2 regions of the Devosia sp. genome follow, and region 2 is predicted to be linked to the other one. Evidence: riboswitches for the same ligand, from Rfam matches in the RefSeq annotation. Region 2 holds a riboswitch; the other holds the start of a gene.
What was found. Region 2 has a riboswitch for thiamine pyrophosphate ahead of thiB (thiamine ABC transporter substrate binding subunit). Riboswitches for the same ligand answer to the same signal wherever they lie in the genome.
Positions count from the first base shown of each region.

Region 1: it holds a riboswitch for thiamine pyrophosphate, as region 2 does, so the genes downstream of both, KIT02_RS01430 (YkoF family thiamine/hydroxymethylpyrimidine-binding protein) here and thiB (thiamine ABC transporter substrate binding subunit) in region 2, are expected to answer to the same signal.

Region 1 is NZ_CP075529.1:291,734-299,497, forward strand. It holds gene KIT02_RS01415 (ABC transporter substrate-binding protein) at 1-685, opposite strand, end outside; gene KIT02_RS01420 (ABC transporter ATP-binding protein) at 690-1,430, opposite strand; gene KIT02_RS01425 (ABC transporter permease) at 1,427-2,224, opposite strand; gene KIT02_RS01430 (YkoF family thiamine/hydroxymethylpyrimidine-binding protein) at 2,234-2,845, opposite strand; TPP riboswitch at 2,834-2,946, opposite strand; gene KIT02_RS01435 (N-acetylmuramic acid 6-phosphate etherase) at 3,090-3,986, opposite strand; gene KIT02_RS01440 (GntR family transcriptional regulator) at 4,216-5,001, shown strand; gene KIT02_RS01445 (SIS domain-containing protein) at 4,998-6,026, shown strand; gene nagA (N-acetylglucosamine-6-phosphate deacetylase) at 6,023-7,183, shown strand; gene KIT02_RS01455 (SDR family oxidoreductase) at 7,398-7,764, opposite strand, start outside.
Region 2 is NZ_CP075529.1:1,968,307-1,976,070, reverse strand. It holds gene KIT02_RS09600 (hypothetical protein) at 1-167, shown strand, start outside; gene KIT02_RS09595 (DUF1465 family protein) at 443-961, shown strand; gene KIT02_RS09590 (hypothetical protein) at 968-1,291, opposite strand; gene KIT02_RS09585 (YciI family protein) at 1,298-1,582, opposite strand; gene rpmE (50S ribosomal protein L31) at 1,651-1,872, opposite strand; gene KIT02_RS09575 (ABC transporter transmembrane domain-containing protein) at 2,082-3,896, shown strand; gene KIT02_RS09570 (thiamine diphosphokinase) at 3,923-4,630, opposite strand; TPP riboswitch at 4,658-4,757, shown strand; gene thiB (thiamine ABC transporter substrate binding subunit) at 4,818-5,825, shown strand; gene KIT02_RS09560 (thiamine/thiamine pyrophosphate ABC transporter permease ThiP) at 5,862-7,460, shown strand; gene KIT02_RS09555 (ATP-binding cassette domain-containing protein) at 7,444-7,764, shown strand, end outside.

The sequences.
Region 1 (7,764 bases), 1.7 Mb from region 2:
GGCCGGTTTCCTCGTGCTCGGACAGATAGGCGCCGCTGGTGCCTATAAAGGTGGTGTGCTGGTCAGGTACACCGAAATCGGCATATCGGAAGGCACCCTGGGGCCGGCCATCGATTTCGGCTTTCACACCCTCCCAGGTATAGACTTCGAGGGTGAAATCCACAGCGCCATTGGCCAGTGCTTCGTAGGCGGACGTGCCGAGGGTAACCGTTTCATACGCGCCTGAACCGCCATCGTGGCGGATCATTTCCCCGATGAGGGCGTCTTCCCAGGCGCTGCCGAAGCCTGCATAAATCTTGCCGTCGAGATCGGCCGGGCGGGTGATGTCGTCGCGTTCGCCATCAAACACCAGGCGCCCGGTTTCCGTTTGCACGACAGCATAGGTCGCTACCAGGTCCGCCCCCGCCGCACCCAGCGTGAACAGCGATACCCCGCCAAGGATGCCGAAATCGGCCACGCGATTGGCAACCAGCGTCGAGGCGGAGGCGTCCGAATAGGGGAGAATGGTCACGTCCAGCCCCGCATCGGCATAGTAGCCGAGGCTTTCGGCCACATAGATGCCGACATGGTTGGTATTCGGCGTCCAGTCGAGCGCGATGCTCACGCTCCGGTCTTGCGCCCAGGCCGCCGGGGCGAGCAGCGTTGCGGCAAGGGTCAGTGACGGCAGAATAAGTCTGCGGGTCATCGTGTCAGGTCTCCATTTTGAACAGGGAATCGAGGATTTCGCCCTCGATCGCGCCGGCCTCGGGCAGGCGGTCACGCGGTCGGGAAAGGGGGATGGCGATCTCGCGCACGACCCGGGCCGGGCGGGCCGAAAGCAACACGATGCGGTCGGAGAGAGCGACGGCTTCGCGCACGTCATGGGTCACGAGCAGCACCGACCAGCCAAAGTCCGTCCACATGCGCGCCAGCCAGCGTTGCATCTGGATGCGGGTGAGAGCGTCGAGGGCGCCGAAGGGTTCATCGAGCAGCACCGTGTTCCGGCCCTGCACGGCCGTGCGCAACAAGGCCACGCGCTGCCGCATCCCGCCGGACAATTGCGCGGGAAAATGGTGCTCGAAACCCTTGAGCCCGAATGTCTCGATCAGCGGGGCAACCATGGCGCGGGCATCGCGCCGCTTGATGCCCCGCACTTCAAGCCCGACCGTCGCGTTATCGAGAACTGTGCGCCAGGCCATCAGCGCGTCGTGCTGGGGCATGAAGGCGAAGGGGAATTGCCCCGCAGCCAGCGGTGCGCCATCCACAAAAATCTGGCCCTGATCGGGCCGGATTCGCCCTGTGAGAATGTTGAGGATGGTCGATTTCCCGGAGCCGGATGGGCCGAGGATAGAGACGAACTCACCCTTGCCGACCGTCAGGTCGAGATTGTCCAGAACCTTGAGCCCATCAAAGCCTTTGCCCACGCCCTTCAGGGTCAGCGCGCTGCTCATGGCTTTGCCGCCCGCGTGGCGCGCAGCCAGGGCATGGTCAGGGCCTGGATCGCCAGAGTCAGGCCGAACAGGACCAGCGTCAGCGTCGCGCTGACTGCGACCGCCGCCAGCACCAGGTCGGGTCTGAAATTGTTCTTCGCGCTCAGGATATAGATGCCGAGGCCCTTCGCCGCGCCGGCATATTCAGCAAAGATGGCGGCGACGACGGCATAGGTGATCGAAATGCGCAGGCCCGCAAAGAAGTAAGGCAGGGCCGAGGGCAGGCGGGCCATGGTGAACATGCGCCACCGCGGCGCTCCCATGCTGGCAAGCAGGGCGGAAATGTCGCGATCCGTCGACTCGAAGCCTTCGACGAGCGCCACGAGCATCGGAAAAAACGTCACCAGCGCGACGAGCAGGATCTTCGGTGCCAGCCCGAATCCGAACCAGAGCACCACCAGCGGTGCGATGGCGACCAGCGGCAGGGTCTGGCTGATGATGAAGATCGGGAACAAGGCGCGCCGCACACGCGGGTGAAAATCCACCAGGACGGCGAGGAAAAAGGCCGAGAGCAGCGAACACGCAAAGCCGGCCACGGTCGCCTGCATGCTGGCCAGCGCATGATCCGCCAGCGCCAGCCGGTGCTCGATCAACTGCTGGCCGATGCGGCTCGGCGCCGGCAGGACCGTTGGCGCAATTCCCCCCAGGCGCACGCTCGCTTCCCAGGCCAGCAGAACCGCCGCGACGGAGAGTACTGGCGGCAATGCGCGCACCAGAAATGCCGCGCCACCGGCGCGACCATCGGGACTGGTCATGGCTTGCCCCTAGGCCGTAACGGAGGGGCTGTTGGCCGAGACAGTCAGGTCGATGGTGACATGGCCCTGCTTGCTGCCAAACGCGCAGAACGCCTGCTCGAGGGTCGCGAAAACCAGCCCGGCATCGCCCTTGAGCCTGGTGCAGAAATTCTTGGCGCGGTCGAAGGCACCCGACTGCTTGACGAAGTCAATGCAGCCATAGATTTCGTCCATGTGGTGATTACTGCCCAGCACGTAGAGCGAAAACTGGGCGCTCGCGTCTACGCCCTTGTGCGGCGCATCTTTCAAGGCCGCCAGCGCCGTTTCCATCCGCTCCGCAAGCGGTTCTTCAGGGCCGTCGAACCCGGGTGCGTTGCAGATGGCATCATCGGGCTCGCCCGGGCATCCCCGCGAGATTGTGGCCGACAGCACGCAGTGCACGCCGCCCTTGCCGGCAACGCTGTAGAGGTCGCGCATGGCGGCAAAAACCACCTCCGGCGGACCGACGATGAGGGTCGAAATATCGTCCGTCTCGATCCTGAGATGTTCGCGGTAGGGATCGAGTGCGCTCAGCGCATCGGTGATGATCCAGATGAAGTCACTGGACATCGGATAAAGGGAAATTTGTGCGCCTGAAAACATGCCGCCTCGCTCCGCTGGTATTACCCAGATCAGCTTGAGGGTCCGAAGGCATGCCGCCCTCATCTCAGCCCCGACTGTACGGAGCACCCCTGTGGTTGGAGCTTCAGCATAGCGATTCGAATTCTGTCCGCAAGACCCGAAACGCGACTAGAAATCTTTAGAAATTAATGAATGTATATCAATGGCATAGTCGAAGATCAGTAACGGATGGATTGCGGGTTGGGCGGCCCTGGAGCAGCAGGATTTAGCTGCCCAGCGTCGCGAGCGCGGCCCGGATTTTCCCGCCATGACTGGCCAGAAGTTGCGTGGCGTGGCGCGCATCCCTGGCGCCGGACGACAGCAGGATCGCGGCCTTTACCGAGCCCCCGCAGGCGTCGAGTGCGGCGGCGGCCCGAGCCGCGTCCACACCCGTCACTTTCGCGACGATTCCCTGCGCCCGCTCACGCAGCTTTTCGTTGTCGGCAACGAGATTGACCATATAGCCGTCATGCACGTGCCCCAGGTGTATGGCCATCAGCGTCGAGAGCATGTTGAGCGCGATTTTTTGTGCCGTGGCGGCTCCCATGCGGGTCGATCCGGCAATGACTTCCGGCGGCGTCGGCAGGCAGATGGAAACATCGACCGCCTCGAACAGCGGTGCCCCGGAATTGTTCGCAATGCCGATGGTTTTGGCGCCCGCCGCTCGCGCCGTTTTCGCCGCGGCCATGGGGAACCGCGTCTGACCGCTGGCAGTGACCGCGATCAGGCAATCCCGTTCCGTCGGCGCCAGTGCCGTCACTGCCTGTTCTGCGGCCGCTCCGTCGTCTTCTGGCCCACCGCGCATGTCAACGAGGGATTCAGGCCCGCCGGCCAGCACGATATGGATGCGCTCGCGCGACAAACCATAGGTGCCCGGAAGTTCCAGGGCGTCGGCAAGGGCCATCAGCCCGGAGCTGCCGGCTGCCGCGTAGATCAGCCGGCCATCGCTTTCCATCGAGCGCGCCATCAGGGCGGCCCCGGCGCCGATCTGGTCTATGGCGCAGGCGACGCTGGCCGCGGCATCCACCTGGCTTTTGGCCAGCAGGGTGAGGATGTCTCCGTCACCGCGCAGCTCGAGTCCATCGGCATCCGCATGGTGCATTTCCGTCTGCCGCTGCGTCACTCACCCCTCCCGGCCATAATGCCAAAAAAATACCACTTTTCCGAATTTGCTGCGCAATGATCGGGTCGGTAGCCAATTTTGTAAAAGCTATCCAGCCAGATATGCACATCTGCCTGTGCTGCAGACTTGCGAACGGGCGAATGGTATTTTATTGGTATTACACCCGGCATGCGGGTGTCAAAGGCGTTGCCGGTGCCGTTTGCGGCGGCAGGTGTGCCAAGGAGGCAGGGTGTCAGAGCAGTCCGAAGTCTTGTTCGGTAACGGGCCGGTTACTTTGCCGCCGGGCGGTCCGCTCTATCTGCAACTCAAACGCTGGATTGAAGATGCCATAGAACGCGGCACAATCAACCCCGGAGATGCATTGCCGTCGGAGCGTGACTTGGCTCTGCGCGCTGATGTTTCCCGCGTCACCGTGCGCAAGGCCGTGCAGGAGCTTGTGCAGGATGGCGTACTGGTCCAGCGCCACGGCTCGGGAACCTTCGTGGCGCCGCAGACTCAGCGCGTCGAACAGTCCCTGTCACAGCTCACGTCCTTTACCGAAGATATGGCCCGGCGCGGCATGGCCGTGCGGGCGGAATGGCTCGATCGCGGCATCTATACGCCCTCGCCGGACGAAACCGTCATCCTGGCCCTGGGCGCTGGCGAAGACGTCGCGCGCATTGCCCGGCTCCGCCTGACCGGTGACATGCCTCTGGCCATCGAGCGTGCCAGCCTGTCCGCCTCGGTCCTGCCGCGGCCGCAGGAGCTGGGGGACTCGCTCTACAAATACCTCGATCGCTTCGGCAATCGCCCGGTGCGGGCCATCCAGCGTATTCGGGCCGCCAACATCACCGAAGCCGACGCGCATCTCTTGCAGGTGCCCACCGGCGCCGCCGGCCTGCACATCGAGCGCATCTCCTACCTGCCCACGGGCCGTGCCATCGAATTCACCCGCTCCATCTACCGGGGCGATACCTACGACTTCGTCGCTGAGCTGCGGTTGGGCGACGCCAATAATACGAGCAAGAAGAAATGACCGATCAGACCCATATGCGCCGGGAAATCAATGAAATCCCAGACGTCGTCGCGGGATTTCTCTCGAATTCGGCCACGGTCCTCGATGCCGCCGCGAAGCGCCTGCAAGACGTTGATCCGCGCCTCGTGGCCACGGTCGCGCGTGGTTCTTCCGATCATGCCTCGACCTATCTCAAATATGCCATCGAACTGGTGCTCGGCCTCCCGGTTGCTTCGGTCGGGCCGTCCATCGCCTCGATCTATGGCCGCGATCTCAAGCTTGATCGCGCTGCTGCCATCGCCGTGTCGCAGTCCGGAAAGAGCCCGGATATCGTCGGGATGGCCCAGTCCGTGCGCCGCTCGGGCGCCGTCACCATCGCCATCACCAACACGGCCGGCTCGCCCCTCGATCAGGCCTCCGATTTCACCATCGACCTGCAAGCCGGCGTCGAAAAGAGCGTTGCCGCGACCAAGACATTCGTGACCTCGATCGTCGCCGGCCTCGCCCTTCTGGCGCGCTGGGCCGATGATGATGCCTTGACCGCGGCCGTACACAACCTGCCCGAAAGCCTGGCGCGCGCAGTGACCTGTGACTGGTCGGAACTGATCTGCGCGCTCGATGGCCACGACTCTCTATATGTTCTGGGCCGTGGACCCGGATTTGCCATCGCCAATGAAGCGGCGCTCAAGTTCAAGGAGACCTGCGGCATCCAGGGCGAGTCCTATAGCGCCGCCGAAGTCATGCATGGTCCGGTATCCATCGTCACCAAGGGCTATCCGGTTCTCGGCCTTGCGGCCCGCGATGCTGCCGAGGCCTCGGTGGCCGATATGGCGCATAAGCTCGCCGGGCAGGGGGCCAAGGCATTCCTGACCAGCGACAGGCCCGGCGCTGCTGCCCGCCTCGACTTTGCGCCCACCGGTCATCCGATTACCGACCCCCTGGCGCTGATCGTCAGCTTCTACGGCTGCGTTGAAGCCTTGGCCCGGCATCGCGGGCTGAACCCGGACGAGCCCCCCATGCTGAAAAAGGTCACCGAGACGGTATGAGCGAACTACAGGCCATATGCTGCCCCCGGATCTTTGACGGCGAGGTCTGGCACGACAGCGCCGCCCTATTGATCGAATTCGGCTTCGTCTCCGGCATCGTGCCAGCGGATGCCATTCCGGCCGGGGCAACCAGGGTCGATCTCGGGCAGGGCATGATCGTGCCGGGCTTCGTCGATCTGCAGGTGAACGGCGGCGGTGGGGTGCTGTTCAACAACGCGCCCGATCTCGATTCCATCCGCACCATCTGCTCGGCTCATGCCCAGTTCGGCACCACCGCCCTCTTGCCGACGCTGATCACCGATACGGTCGCGGTGAACGTCGCTGCCATGGCCGCCGGCGTTGCTGCCGCTGGTCAATCGGTTCCTGGTTTTCTTGGCCTGCACCTTGAAGGGCCGCACCTGTCACTGGCCCGCAAGGGCACGCACGACCCGGCATTGATCCGTCCGATGGACGATGAGGACCTTGCCCGCCTCGTGTCCGCCGCGGCCGCGTTGCCCAATCTCCTCTGCACAGTCGCCCCGGAATCGGTGTCCCCGGAACAGATCAGGACATTGGCCGGTGCCGGCATCGTCGTCAGCATCGGCCATTCTGACGCGAGCTATGCCGCGGCGCGGGCCGCCTTCGATGCAGGGGCAAGCATGGCCACGCATCTGTTCAACGCCATGAGCCAGATGGGCAATCGGGAACCGGGCGTGGTCGGGGCCGTGCTCGACGCGCCCGGCGTCACTGCCGGCCTCATCGCCGATGGTATCCACGTGCATCCGGCCGCGATCGGCGCCGCCCTCAGGGCCAAGCGCGGTGAAGGCGGGATATTCCTCGTCACCGACGCCATGTCACAGACCGGCACCGATCTCACCAGCTTCACTCTCAATGGCCGCCTCATCACCAGGTCCAACGGCGCCCTGCGCCTTGATGATGGCACATTGGCTGGTGCCGACCTCGATATGATCGACGCCGTCAACTATACGGTCGACACCATTGGCCTGCCGCTCGACGAGGCCCTGCGCATGGCCAGCCTCTATCCCGCCAGAGCATTGGGCGTGGATGAAACGCACGGACACCTGCGCCCGCAGGCCCGCGCGGATTTCGTGATTCTCGATCCATCCCGCAGCGTGAACAGCACCTGGATCGGCGGCGAACAGGTCTGGTCCGCCTGATCAAAACTCTCTGACGACGAACCAAGCCATCGCCTCCATCGCCCCCTCGCCCCTCCGGGGAGAGGGCCGGGGTGAAGGGAGACAGGCGAATATTCCCCGGCTCCGGCCCTCTTCACCTCCCCCTTCAAGGGGGAGGCAAGCGCAGCTTGGCCCGCAGGGCCTTAGCGAAGCTCGGAGGGGGTGTTCGCGCCACCAACTCAACCGCGCGAAATGCCTACCCACGCCCGATATAGGGCATCGTCGTGGCCATGACGGTCATGAACTGCACATTGGCCGCGAGCGGCAGGCTTGCCATGTAGGTGACTGCGTCGACCACATGCTTCAGGTCAAAGGTCGGTTCCGGCATCATGGTGCCATTGGCCTGGAGCGACCCCGCGTTCATCGAACTCGTCATGTCCGTCGCCGCATTGCCGATATCGATCTGGCCGCAGGCGATATTGTAAGCCCGGCCGTCGAGCGAGATCGACTTGGTGAGCCCGGTGATGGCGTGCTTGGTCGTGGTATAGGAGGCCGCCTGTGGCCGCGGCACATAGGCCGAGATCGAACCGTTGTTGATGATCCGCCCGCCTTGCGGAGCCTGC
Region 2 (7,764 bases):
ATCTGGCTGGCTTGCAGCGCCTGGCGCTGGGGCGGGACAGGGTCCGCGACGATGACCTGGCGGGCCTGGTCGCCAAGGGCTGGGTCGAGCTCGCAGGTGGCATGGCGCTGATCACCCTGGCCGGACGGACGCTGCTGGAGGCCGGGGACCGAAGCAAAATCCGTTAACCGGACGGCAGGGTTAAGATTTCGACTCCTGTTAACATCGAATTAATCTTTACGGGTTAGGGTCTCATTATTCAGATTGTTCTGAATTTTTCAGAGTGGTTTCTCCCTCTGTTTGACGCCTCCCTGTTAACTTCGAGAGCCGTAACCTGCGGCTCTTTTTCTTTTTCTGGCGCCGGGAGTGCGCGCCACGGTTAAACCAGATTTTTAGAATAGTCCCCCGAACCGCGTGACCTTGCGGACGCGTGCGCCTATCATGGCCCGACACAGGAGGAAGCGTGTCAGAGACCGGAGAAGAGACGCAGACCGTCGCCCTTGGCCCGCGCATCGTTGCTTCGGGTGGCTTTGACCTGCTCTATCGCGAGGGCATGAGCCTGATAGAGACAGTGGCTGCCTATCTCGACGGTGAAGGTCGATTGGAAAGCCGGGTGCTGCCGCGCGAGGCGGCCTTCCTCTATGCGACCGAATCCATGCGCCTGACGACGCGCCTCATGCAACTCGCCTCCTGGCTTTTGCTGCAACGGGCGGTCAATGAGGGCGAGATTACCAAGGAAAATGCCCGCTCCGAGAAGGAGAAGGTGAAGTTCTCCGCGACGCCTTCCGAGCGCGGCGGGCCCGGCTATGACCAATTGCCTGACCGCTTGCGCGGGTTCATCGATCAGGGCGACCGTCTGTTCGAGCGGGTGCTGCAGCTGGACACTCTCGAGCGCGGCAAGATGCCGGACCGTGACAAGGGCCTGGCCAATGGCATTGCCGACCAGCTTGCCCGTCTCAAGGCCGCTTTCGCGCCGTCCTGAGGGACATTAGCCGCGCGGCCCGAAATAGATGATGGCCGCGCCGGCCAGGGCCACAGCTGCGCCGATCAGGTCCCAGCGGTCGGGCCGCACCTGTTCTATGCCAGCCATGAACGCCACCGAAGCGAGAATGTAGATGCCGCCATAGATCGCAAAGGCACGTCCGGCGCTGTCTGTTCCGGTCTGCGACAGGAGATAGCCAAACAGGCCCAGCGCCGCGAGGGCAGGCAGCCATAGCCATGGCTGCTCGTGGCGAACAGCAAGCCAGATGAGATAACAGCCGCCGATTTCGAATGCGGCAGCGGCAATAAACAGCAGCGATGTCAGCGCCATACCGGCTCAGCCCTTGAGCGCTTCAAGGCCCGGCGCGGTGCGGCTGACCAGGATGCTTGTGAACTCGTAGCGCGCGACCCCGGCCAGCACGAACGGGTCCTGGGCGGTCAGCGCTTCCAGCTCCGCCAGGGGGCCGCGCGCCAGAATGACGCCACCCGTGCGGGGTTCCTTGCGGCCCGAGGCGAGGAAATATCCGCGGTCGTAACCCTCGGCCACCCAGGCCAGATGCGGCTCGACATGGCGGTCAACCTGATCGAGCGGCACCAGGTAGGTCAGTGACAGGATGAACATAGTGGCCCCCAGCACAAGACAAAGCCCGGCGCGAAGGCCGGGCTTTGAAAGATATTCGGATCGGTTCGTTAGATACCGAGGCCCTTGAAGCGCTCCTTGAAGCGCGAAACGCGGCCACCGCGGTCCATCAGCTGGCCCGTGCCGCCCGTCCAGGCAGGATGGGTCTTGGGGTCGATGTCGAGCTGCAGCGTGTCGCCTTCCTTACCCCAGGTCGAACGGGTCTGGTAGCTGGTGCCGTCGGTCATGACCACGTTGATGACGTGGTAATCGGGATGAATGTCGGCCTTCATGGTATGCCTCAAATCAAACGGGCGCCGCGGCGCCCGGATTGCGTAATCTGGTTGTTGGTCGGCTTCCTACAGCAATGGGTGGCGTTCCGCAAGACCGCAGCAGCGGCATTTTTGCCCAGACCGGGCCGGTTGCGGGCCGGAAGGGCAGGGCCTATATGAGTGCGGCCGCCGCGAGCGGCCATCCCGCTCAACGGACATCGACGTTTGCCATGACCGAACAGGCCGCTCCCCTTGGGGCTGATCCCGAGAAGATCGCCGGCACGGCTGGTGTGCAGCCGCGCAAGCTGCAGCCGCTGAAGCGTCTGGTGCCGTTCATTCTCGCCTATCCGGTGCGGCTGACGCTGACCATCATTTTCCTTTTGATTTCCGCCACGACTTCGCTGGCCATTCCGGCAGCCCTGGGCGGGGTGATCGATGAAGGTTTCGTCGCACAGAACCTCGACAATGTCGGGCGATATGGCTGGGCCATTGTGGCCATTGCGGCGCTGATGGGACTGGCGAGCGGGGCGCGATTCTATTTCATCTCGGTGATCGGCGAGCGGGTGCTGGCCGATCTGCGCCAGGCGGTCTTTGCGCATCTGCTGCGGCTGGACACGCGCTATTTCGATACCCACCGGGTGGGCGAACTCACCAGCCGGCTGAATGGCGACGTGGCCGTGATCCGCGGCGCGATCGGCTCGAGCCTGTCGCTGGCGCTGCGCTCGCTGGTGACCATTGCCGGCGCCCTGATCATGATGGTGCTGACGAGCCCGGTGCTGACCCTGGCCGTGGTCGTCGCGGTGCCGTCCATTCTTTTCCCCGTCATTGCCTATGCGCGCCGCCTGCGCGGCATGTCGCGCAAGACTCAGGACGCGCTGGCGGAACTGTCGGCCATGGCCACCGAAATGCTGGGGGCGCCGCGCACGGTCAAGGCGTTCACCCAGGAGACCGAGCAGGCCCATATCTATGACCGGCACAGCGAAGCCAGCTATCAGGCCGAGGTGCGCCGGCTGGGGGCAAGATCGGTGCTGGTGGCGCTGGTCATTTTCCTCGGCACCGCGGCGCTGGTGGGCCTGGTCTGGTGGGGCGCCCGGGCCGTCTTCGACGGCAGCGTCACCGTGGGGCAACTGGCCCAGTTCGTCGTCTATGCCCTTATGGCCTCGGGCGCACTGATGAATGTTTCGGAAGTCCTGGGCACACTGCAGCAGGTGGCCGGAGCCACCGAGCGGCTGACCGAAATCCTCGATACCGAGGCCGATATCCGCAATCCGGCGCAGCCCCTGTCGCTGCCGGTTCCGCCCCTTGGTACCGTGGCGTTCGAGGACGTGTCCTTTGCCTATGAAAGCACCAATGGACCGGTGCTCGATGGCGTGAGTTTTTCGGTCGGCAAGGGCGAGACGGTCGCCCTTGTGGGGCCATCGGGTTCGGGCAAGTCGACGACCCTGTCGCTGTTGCAGCGCTTCTACGACGTCAATGCAGGCACGATACGGGTCGACGGCGTCGACATCCGCCAGCTCGACCTAGCCGAATTGCGCCAGCGCTTTGCCTATGTCGAGCAGGAGCCCACCATCTTTGCCGGCACGATTGCCGACAATATCCGTTTCGGCAAGCCCGAGGCCGGTGACGAAGAGGTGGAAGCTGCGGCACGGGCGGCGCTGGTCCATGACTTCGTGATCGAGATGCCGGCTGGTTACGATACCATGGTCGGCGAGCGCGGGGTCATGCTGTCGGGCGGGCAGAAGCAGCGGCTTGCCATTGCCCGCGCCATTCTCAAGAACGCCCCGATCCTCCTGCTCGACGAGGCGACCAGTGCCCTCGATGCGCAGAGCGAGCGGCTGGTGCAGGTGGCGCTCGAACACCTGATGGAAGGGCGCACGACGCTGGTCATCGCCCATCGCCTCGCCACGATCCGGGACGCGGATACCATCCTGGTCATGGATGGCGGCGCCATTATAGACCGGGGCAACCATGAGGACCTGGTGGCCAAGGGTGGCCGCTATGCCGACCTGGCCAAGCTGCAGTTCCGGCTGGAAGGCGCTGCTTAGAGCTTCTTCCGAGCCGCCGAAGGGCCTTAGTAGCGCGGCAGGGCTTCAAGGCAGGTTTCAACCATATCCCAGAGCCGCTCGCGTCCGAGGATCAGCAACCAGGGCGTAGGATTGGCCGGAATGATCTCCACACGCCCGGCAGTTGCCGCGTTTGAGGTGCCGCCCAGCCCGCCCGGCTCGAGGGTAAGGCCATCGAGCGGATAGAGCAGCCCGGTGGACCGGTGAAACCGGATGGGCAGCAGCGGATGGACCGAGACGCGTTCGTCCGGCCGTGCGGCAAAACCGATCGGGCCGACCACGGCCAGGGCGATATCGGTTTCATCGATGACCAGCAGATGCCGGTCCGCCGCCACCTGCAGCACGGCATTGAGGGCAGCGAGTGTGTGGTCGAGCCGCTTGCCGGTCATGCCGACAGCCAGCGTCACCGGCGCGCTTGTGGAATAAAGGCACTTCTGGAAATCGGTGGTGAGCTGCTCGGCAATGTGGACCACCCGCGTGCGGCTTTCCCAAGCGGCGCGGTCGGACAGCGAATCGAGGTCGCCGATAATGGCCTCGGGCACAAGGCCCGCTGCGCCGATGGTATCGCCACCGCCATCGGCCCCGATCAGTGGGATGCCGCGACGCGCCAGGTCTGCCAAGAGTTGCTGGTCGACACTGCCCCCGCCGACAATGGCGATGGGTTGCTCGTACTGAAGTGGCAGGGGGCCGTCTGGGCCTTTTGGAGGGGATTGCACTAGCGAGGTTCTCTCAATATGGTCCGCACCGTCTCGCTGGGGTGTTCCGGTCCTGCCGGAGCTGAGAGTTACCCATTGAACCTGAACCAGGTCATGCTGGCGGAGGAAGATCGAGATGGCAAGGGCATCTCGCCCTCCATTTGACCCCCTTCACCCATGGCCGCATACCTTTGAAGGGATGATCTTGATGATCAAGTTTTCCTCCATGGCGCTTGCGGTCGTCGTTGCCGGACTGGCAACCCACACCGCTGCAGCCCAGGACAAGCCTGTCCTGACCGCCTATACCTATGACAGCTTCGCCGCCGAGTGGGGCCCCGGCCCGCTGCTCAAAGCGGGTTTTGAGACGCAGTGCGGCTGCGAACTCAACTGGGTCGTGGCCGACAGTTCCATCGGCACGCTGCGGCGGGTGCAGCTCGAGGGCGAGGCCACCGAAGCCGACCTTATTGTCGGGCTCGACACCGCCATCATGGGCGAGGCGGCTTCCACGGGGCTCTTTGCAGAACATGGACTGACCCTGGATGGCCTGGTGCTGCCTGAAAGCTGGGCGGATGCCAGCTTCGTGCCGATCGACTATTCGCACTTCGCCTTCATGTACGACACCGACACCACCGAGGTGCCGCCCACCTCGTTCGAGGAGCTGATCGCGCTTCCGGACAGCGTCAAGGTGGTCATCCAGGATCCGCGGTCCTCGACGCCGGGGCTGGGTCTCGTGCTCTGGGTCAAGGCGGCCTATGGCGATCGCGCCCCGGAAATCTGGGCTGGCCTCAAGCCGCACCTTCTGACCATCACCAAGGACTGGAGCGAAGCCTATTCGCTGTTCCTCGATGGCGAGGCGGATATGGTTCTGTCCTACACGACGTCCCCCGCCTATCACATCGTCGCCGAGGGCGACGACACCATCAAGGCGGCGCTGTTCAGCGAGGGCCATTTCCCGCAGATCGAGGTTGCCGGAGTGCTCAAGTCCTCCGACCAGCAGGAGCTGGCCCAGCAATTCCTGGCCTACCTGGTCTCGCCGGAAGGTCAGGGGATCATCCCGACCACCAACTGGATGTTCCCGGTTGTGGACCTGGGCGAAGGACTTGATCCGGCTTTTGCAGCCTTGCCGCAGCCGGAAAAGACCCTGACCCTCCCTGATGCGGACATCGAGGCCAATGCCCAGGCCTGGATTGCCGAAATGCTGGCAGCCGTGCAGTAACATGCGCAAGGCCGTCCAGACTGCGTGGGGACCATGGTGAGGGCGGCATCGCATCTGCCGCCGCGCCCCCTGCGCCGTCTGGCGGCCGGGCTTCTGGCCTTGGCCATAGCCGGGCTGATTGCAGCCATCCTGTTAGCCATCCTCCGGGCGGCAACCGGCAGCGCCGGCGGGCCGGGCGTCGATATCGCCCATCTCGTGCGGATGACGGCCCTGCAGGCCGGGCTCACGACCGTGCTGTCGCTCATGGCCGGCACCGCCGTCGCCTGGGCGCTGAACCGGCTGCGCTTTGCCGGCCGTTCCGTGGTGGTGGGCCTGTTCTCGGCGGCCATCGTGACGCCCGGCATGGTGGTGGCTTTCGGGCTGCTGTCGATCTGGGGACGCAATGGCTGGATCAACCAGACCAGTGAGGCGCTGTTCGGGCTGCGGATCGAGAGTCCGGCCTATGGACTATCGGGCATACTCATTGCCCATGTGATCCTCGATGGCGCCTTTGCCGCCCGTATCCTTCTGGCGCGGCTCGATGCGATTGCCGTGAGCCGGCTCAAGGTCGGCCAATCTCTGGGGCTCAATGCCTGGCAGCGGTTTGCCATCATCGACTGGCCCGCCTTGCGGGGCAGTCTGCCGGGCCTTGCCGCGATCATCTTTCTTCTGGCCTTTACCAGCTTTCCTATCGTTCTGATGCTGGGCGGTGGCCCAGCCAACCAGACGCTGGAGGTGGCCATCTATGGCGCCGTGCGGCTCGACTTCGACCTGGTGGGCGCTGTGCTGCTGGCCATGACCCAGATCGGTGTCTGTGCCCTCGTGATCATTGCCGCCTCGGCGTTCAGCCCGGTGCCCAGCGTGCTCGGGAAATCGGCGCAACCGGCCTGGCAGGACGGGCGGATGGTGCGCGCCATCCAGGCTCTGGTCCTGATCCTCGCCATTGCCGGGTTTGCCCTGCCACTGCTTTCGGTGCTGGGCGAAGGGCTTTCGGGCATGGGAGCGGTACTGGCCCAACCGGCCTTCTGGCGCGCCAGCCTCACCAGTCTCATCATCGGCGCGGCCTCCGCGGCGCTGACCCTGGTGCTCGCATTGGTTCTCGCCCTCGGACGCGCCTCCACCGGCCATCCCGTTCTGCGCACGGTGCTCGGCGCACCGGCCTATGCCTATCTGGCCGTTCCGGCAGTGGTGCTGTCGCTCGGTTTCTTCCTTCTGGTGCGCGACGCCGGCATGTCTGCGCGCACCGCCGCGCCCATCGTCGTCGTCATCGCCAATGCGCTGCTGGCGCTGCCCTTTGCCATGGCCACGCTCGGCCCGGCCCTCGACGCGGTGGCGCAGACGCGCGGCAAGCTCATCCGCTCGCTCGGCCTGGGCGGCCTGATGCAGTTCACGGCCATCGAATACCCGCTTCTGGGGCGCGATATCGGGCTGCTGCTGGCTTTGGCCTTCTGCTTTTCGCTCGGCGATCTCGGGGTCATTGCCCTGTTCGGCACCCAGGACTTCCAGACCCTGCCGCTGATGATGTATCGAGCCCTGGGGGCCTATCGGAACAATGATGCCGGTGCCATTGCCGCCCTGATGCTGGTGGGCACGGTGGCCGCCTTTGTCGGCCTTCCGCGTCTCATGGAAAGGATCGCCGATGCTCACGGCCGATAGAATGCGCTTCGTGCATGAGGGGCAGAGCGAGGGCTATGAATTCAGCTTCGCAGCCGAGCCGGGTGTGGTCACGGCGATTTCAGGTGCCAGCGGTTCGGGCAAGTCGACGCTGCTTGACCTGGTGGCCGGCTTTCTCAAGCCCATGTCGGGGTCTCTGGTGCTCGACGGGGTCGACCTTTTGCCGCTGCCGCCCGAGGGTCGCCCGGTGTCGCTGCTGCTTCAGGCCGACAATCTCTTCGATCACCTCTCGGCAGACGACAATGTCCGGCTGGGTCTGCCGCGCAATGCCGGGCAGGGGGCCGGG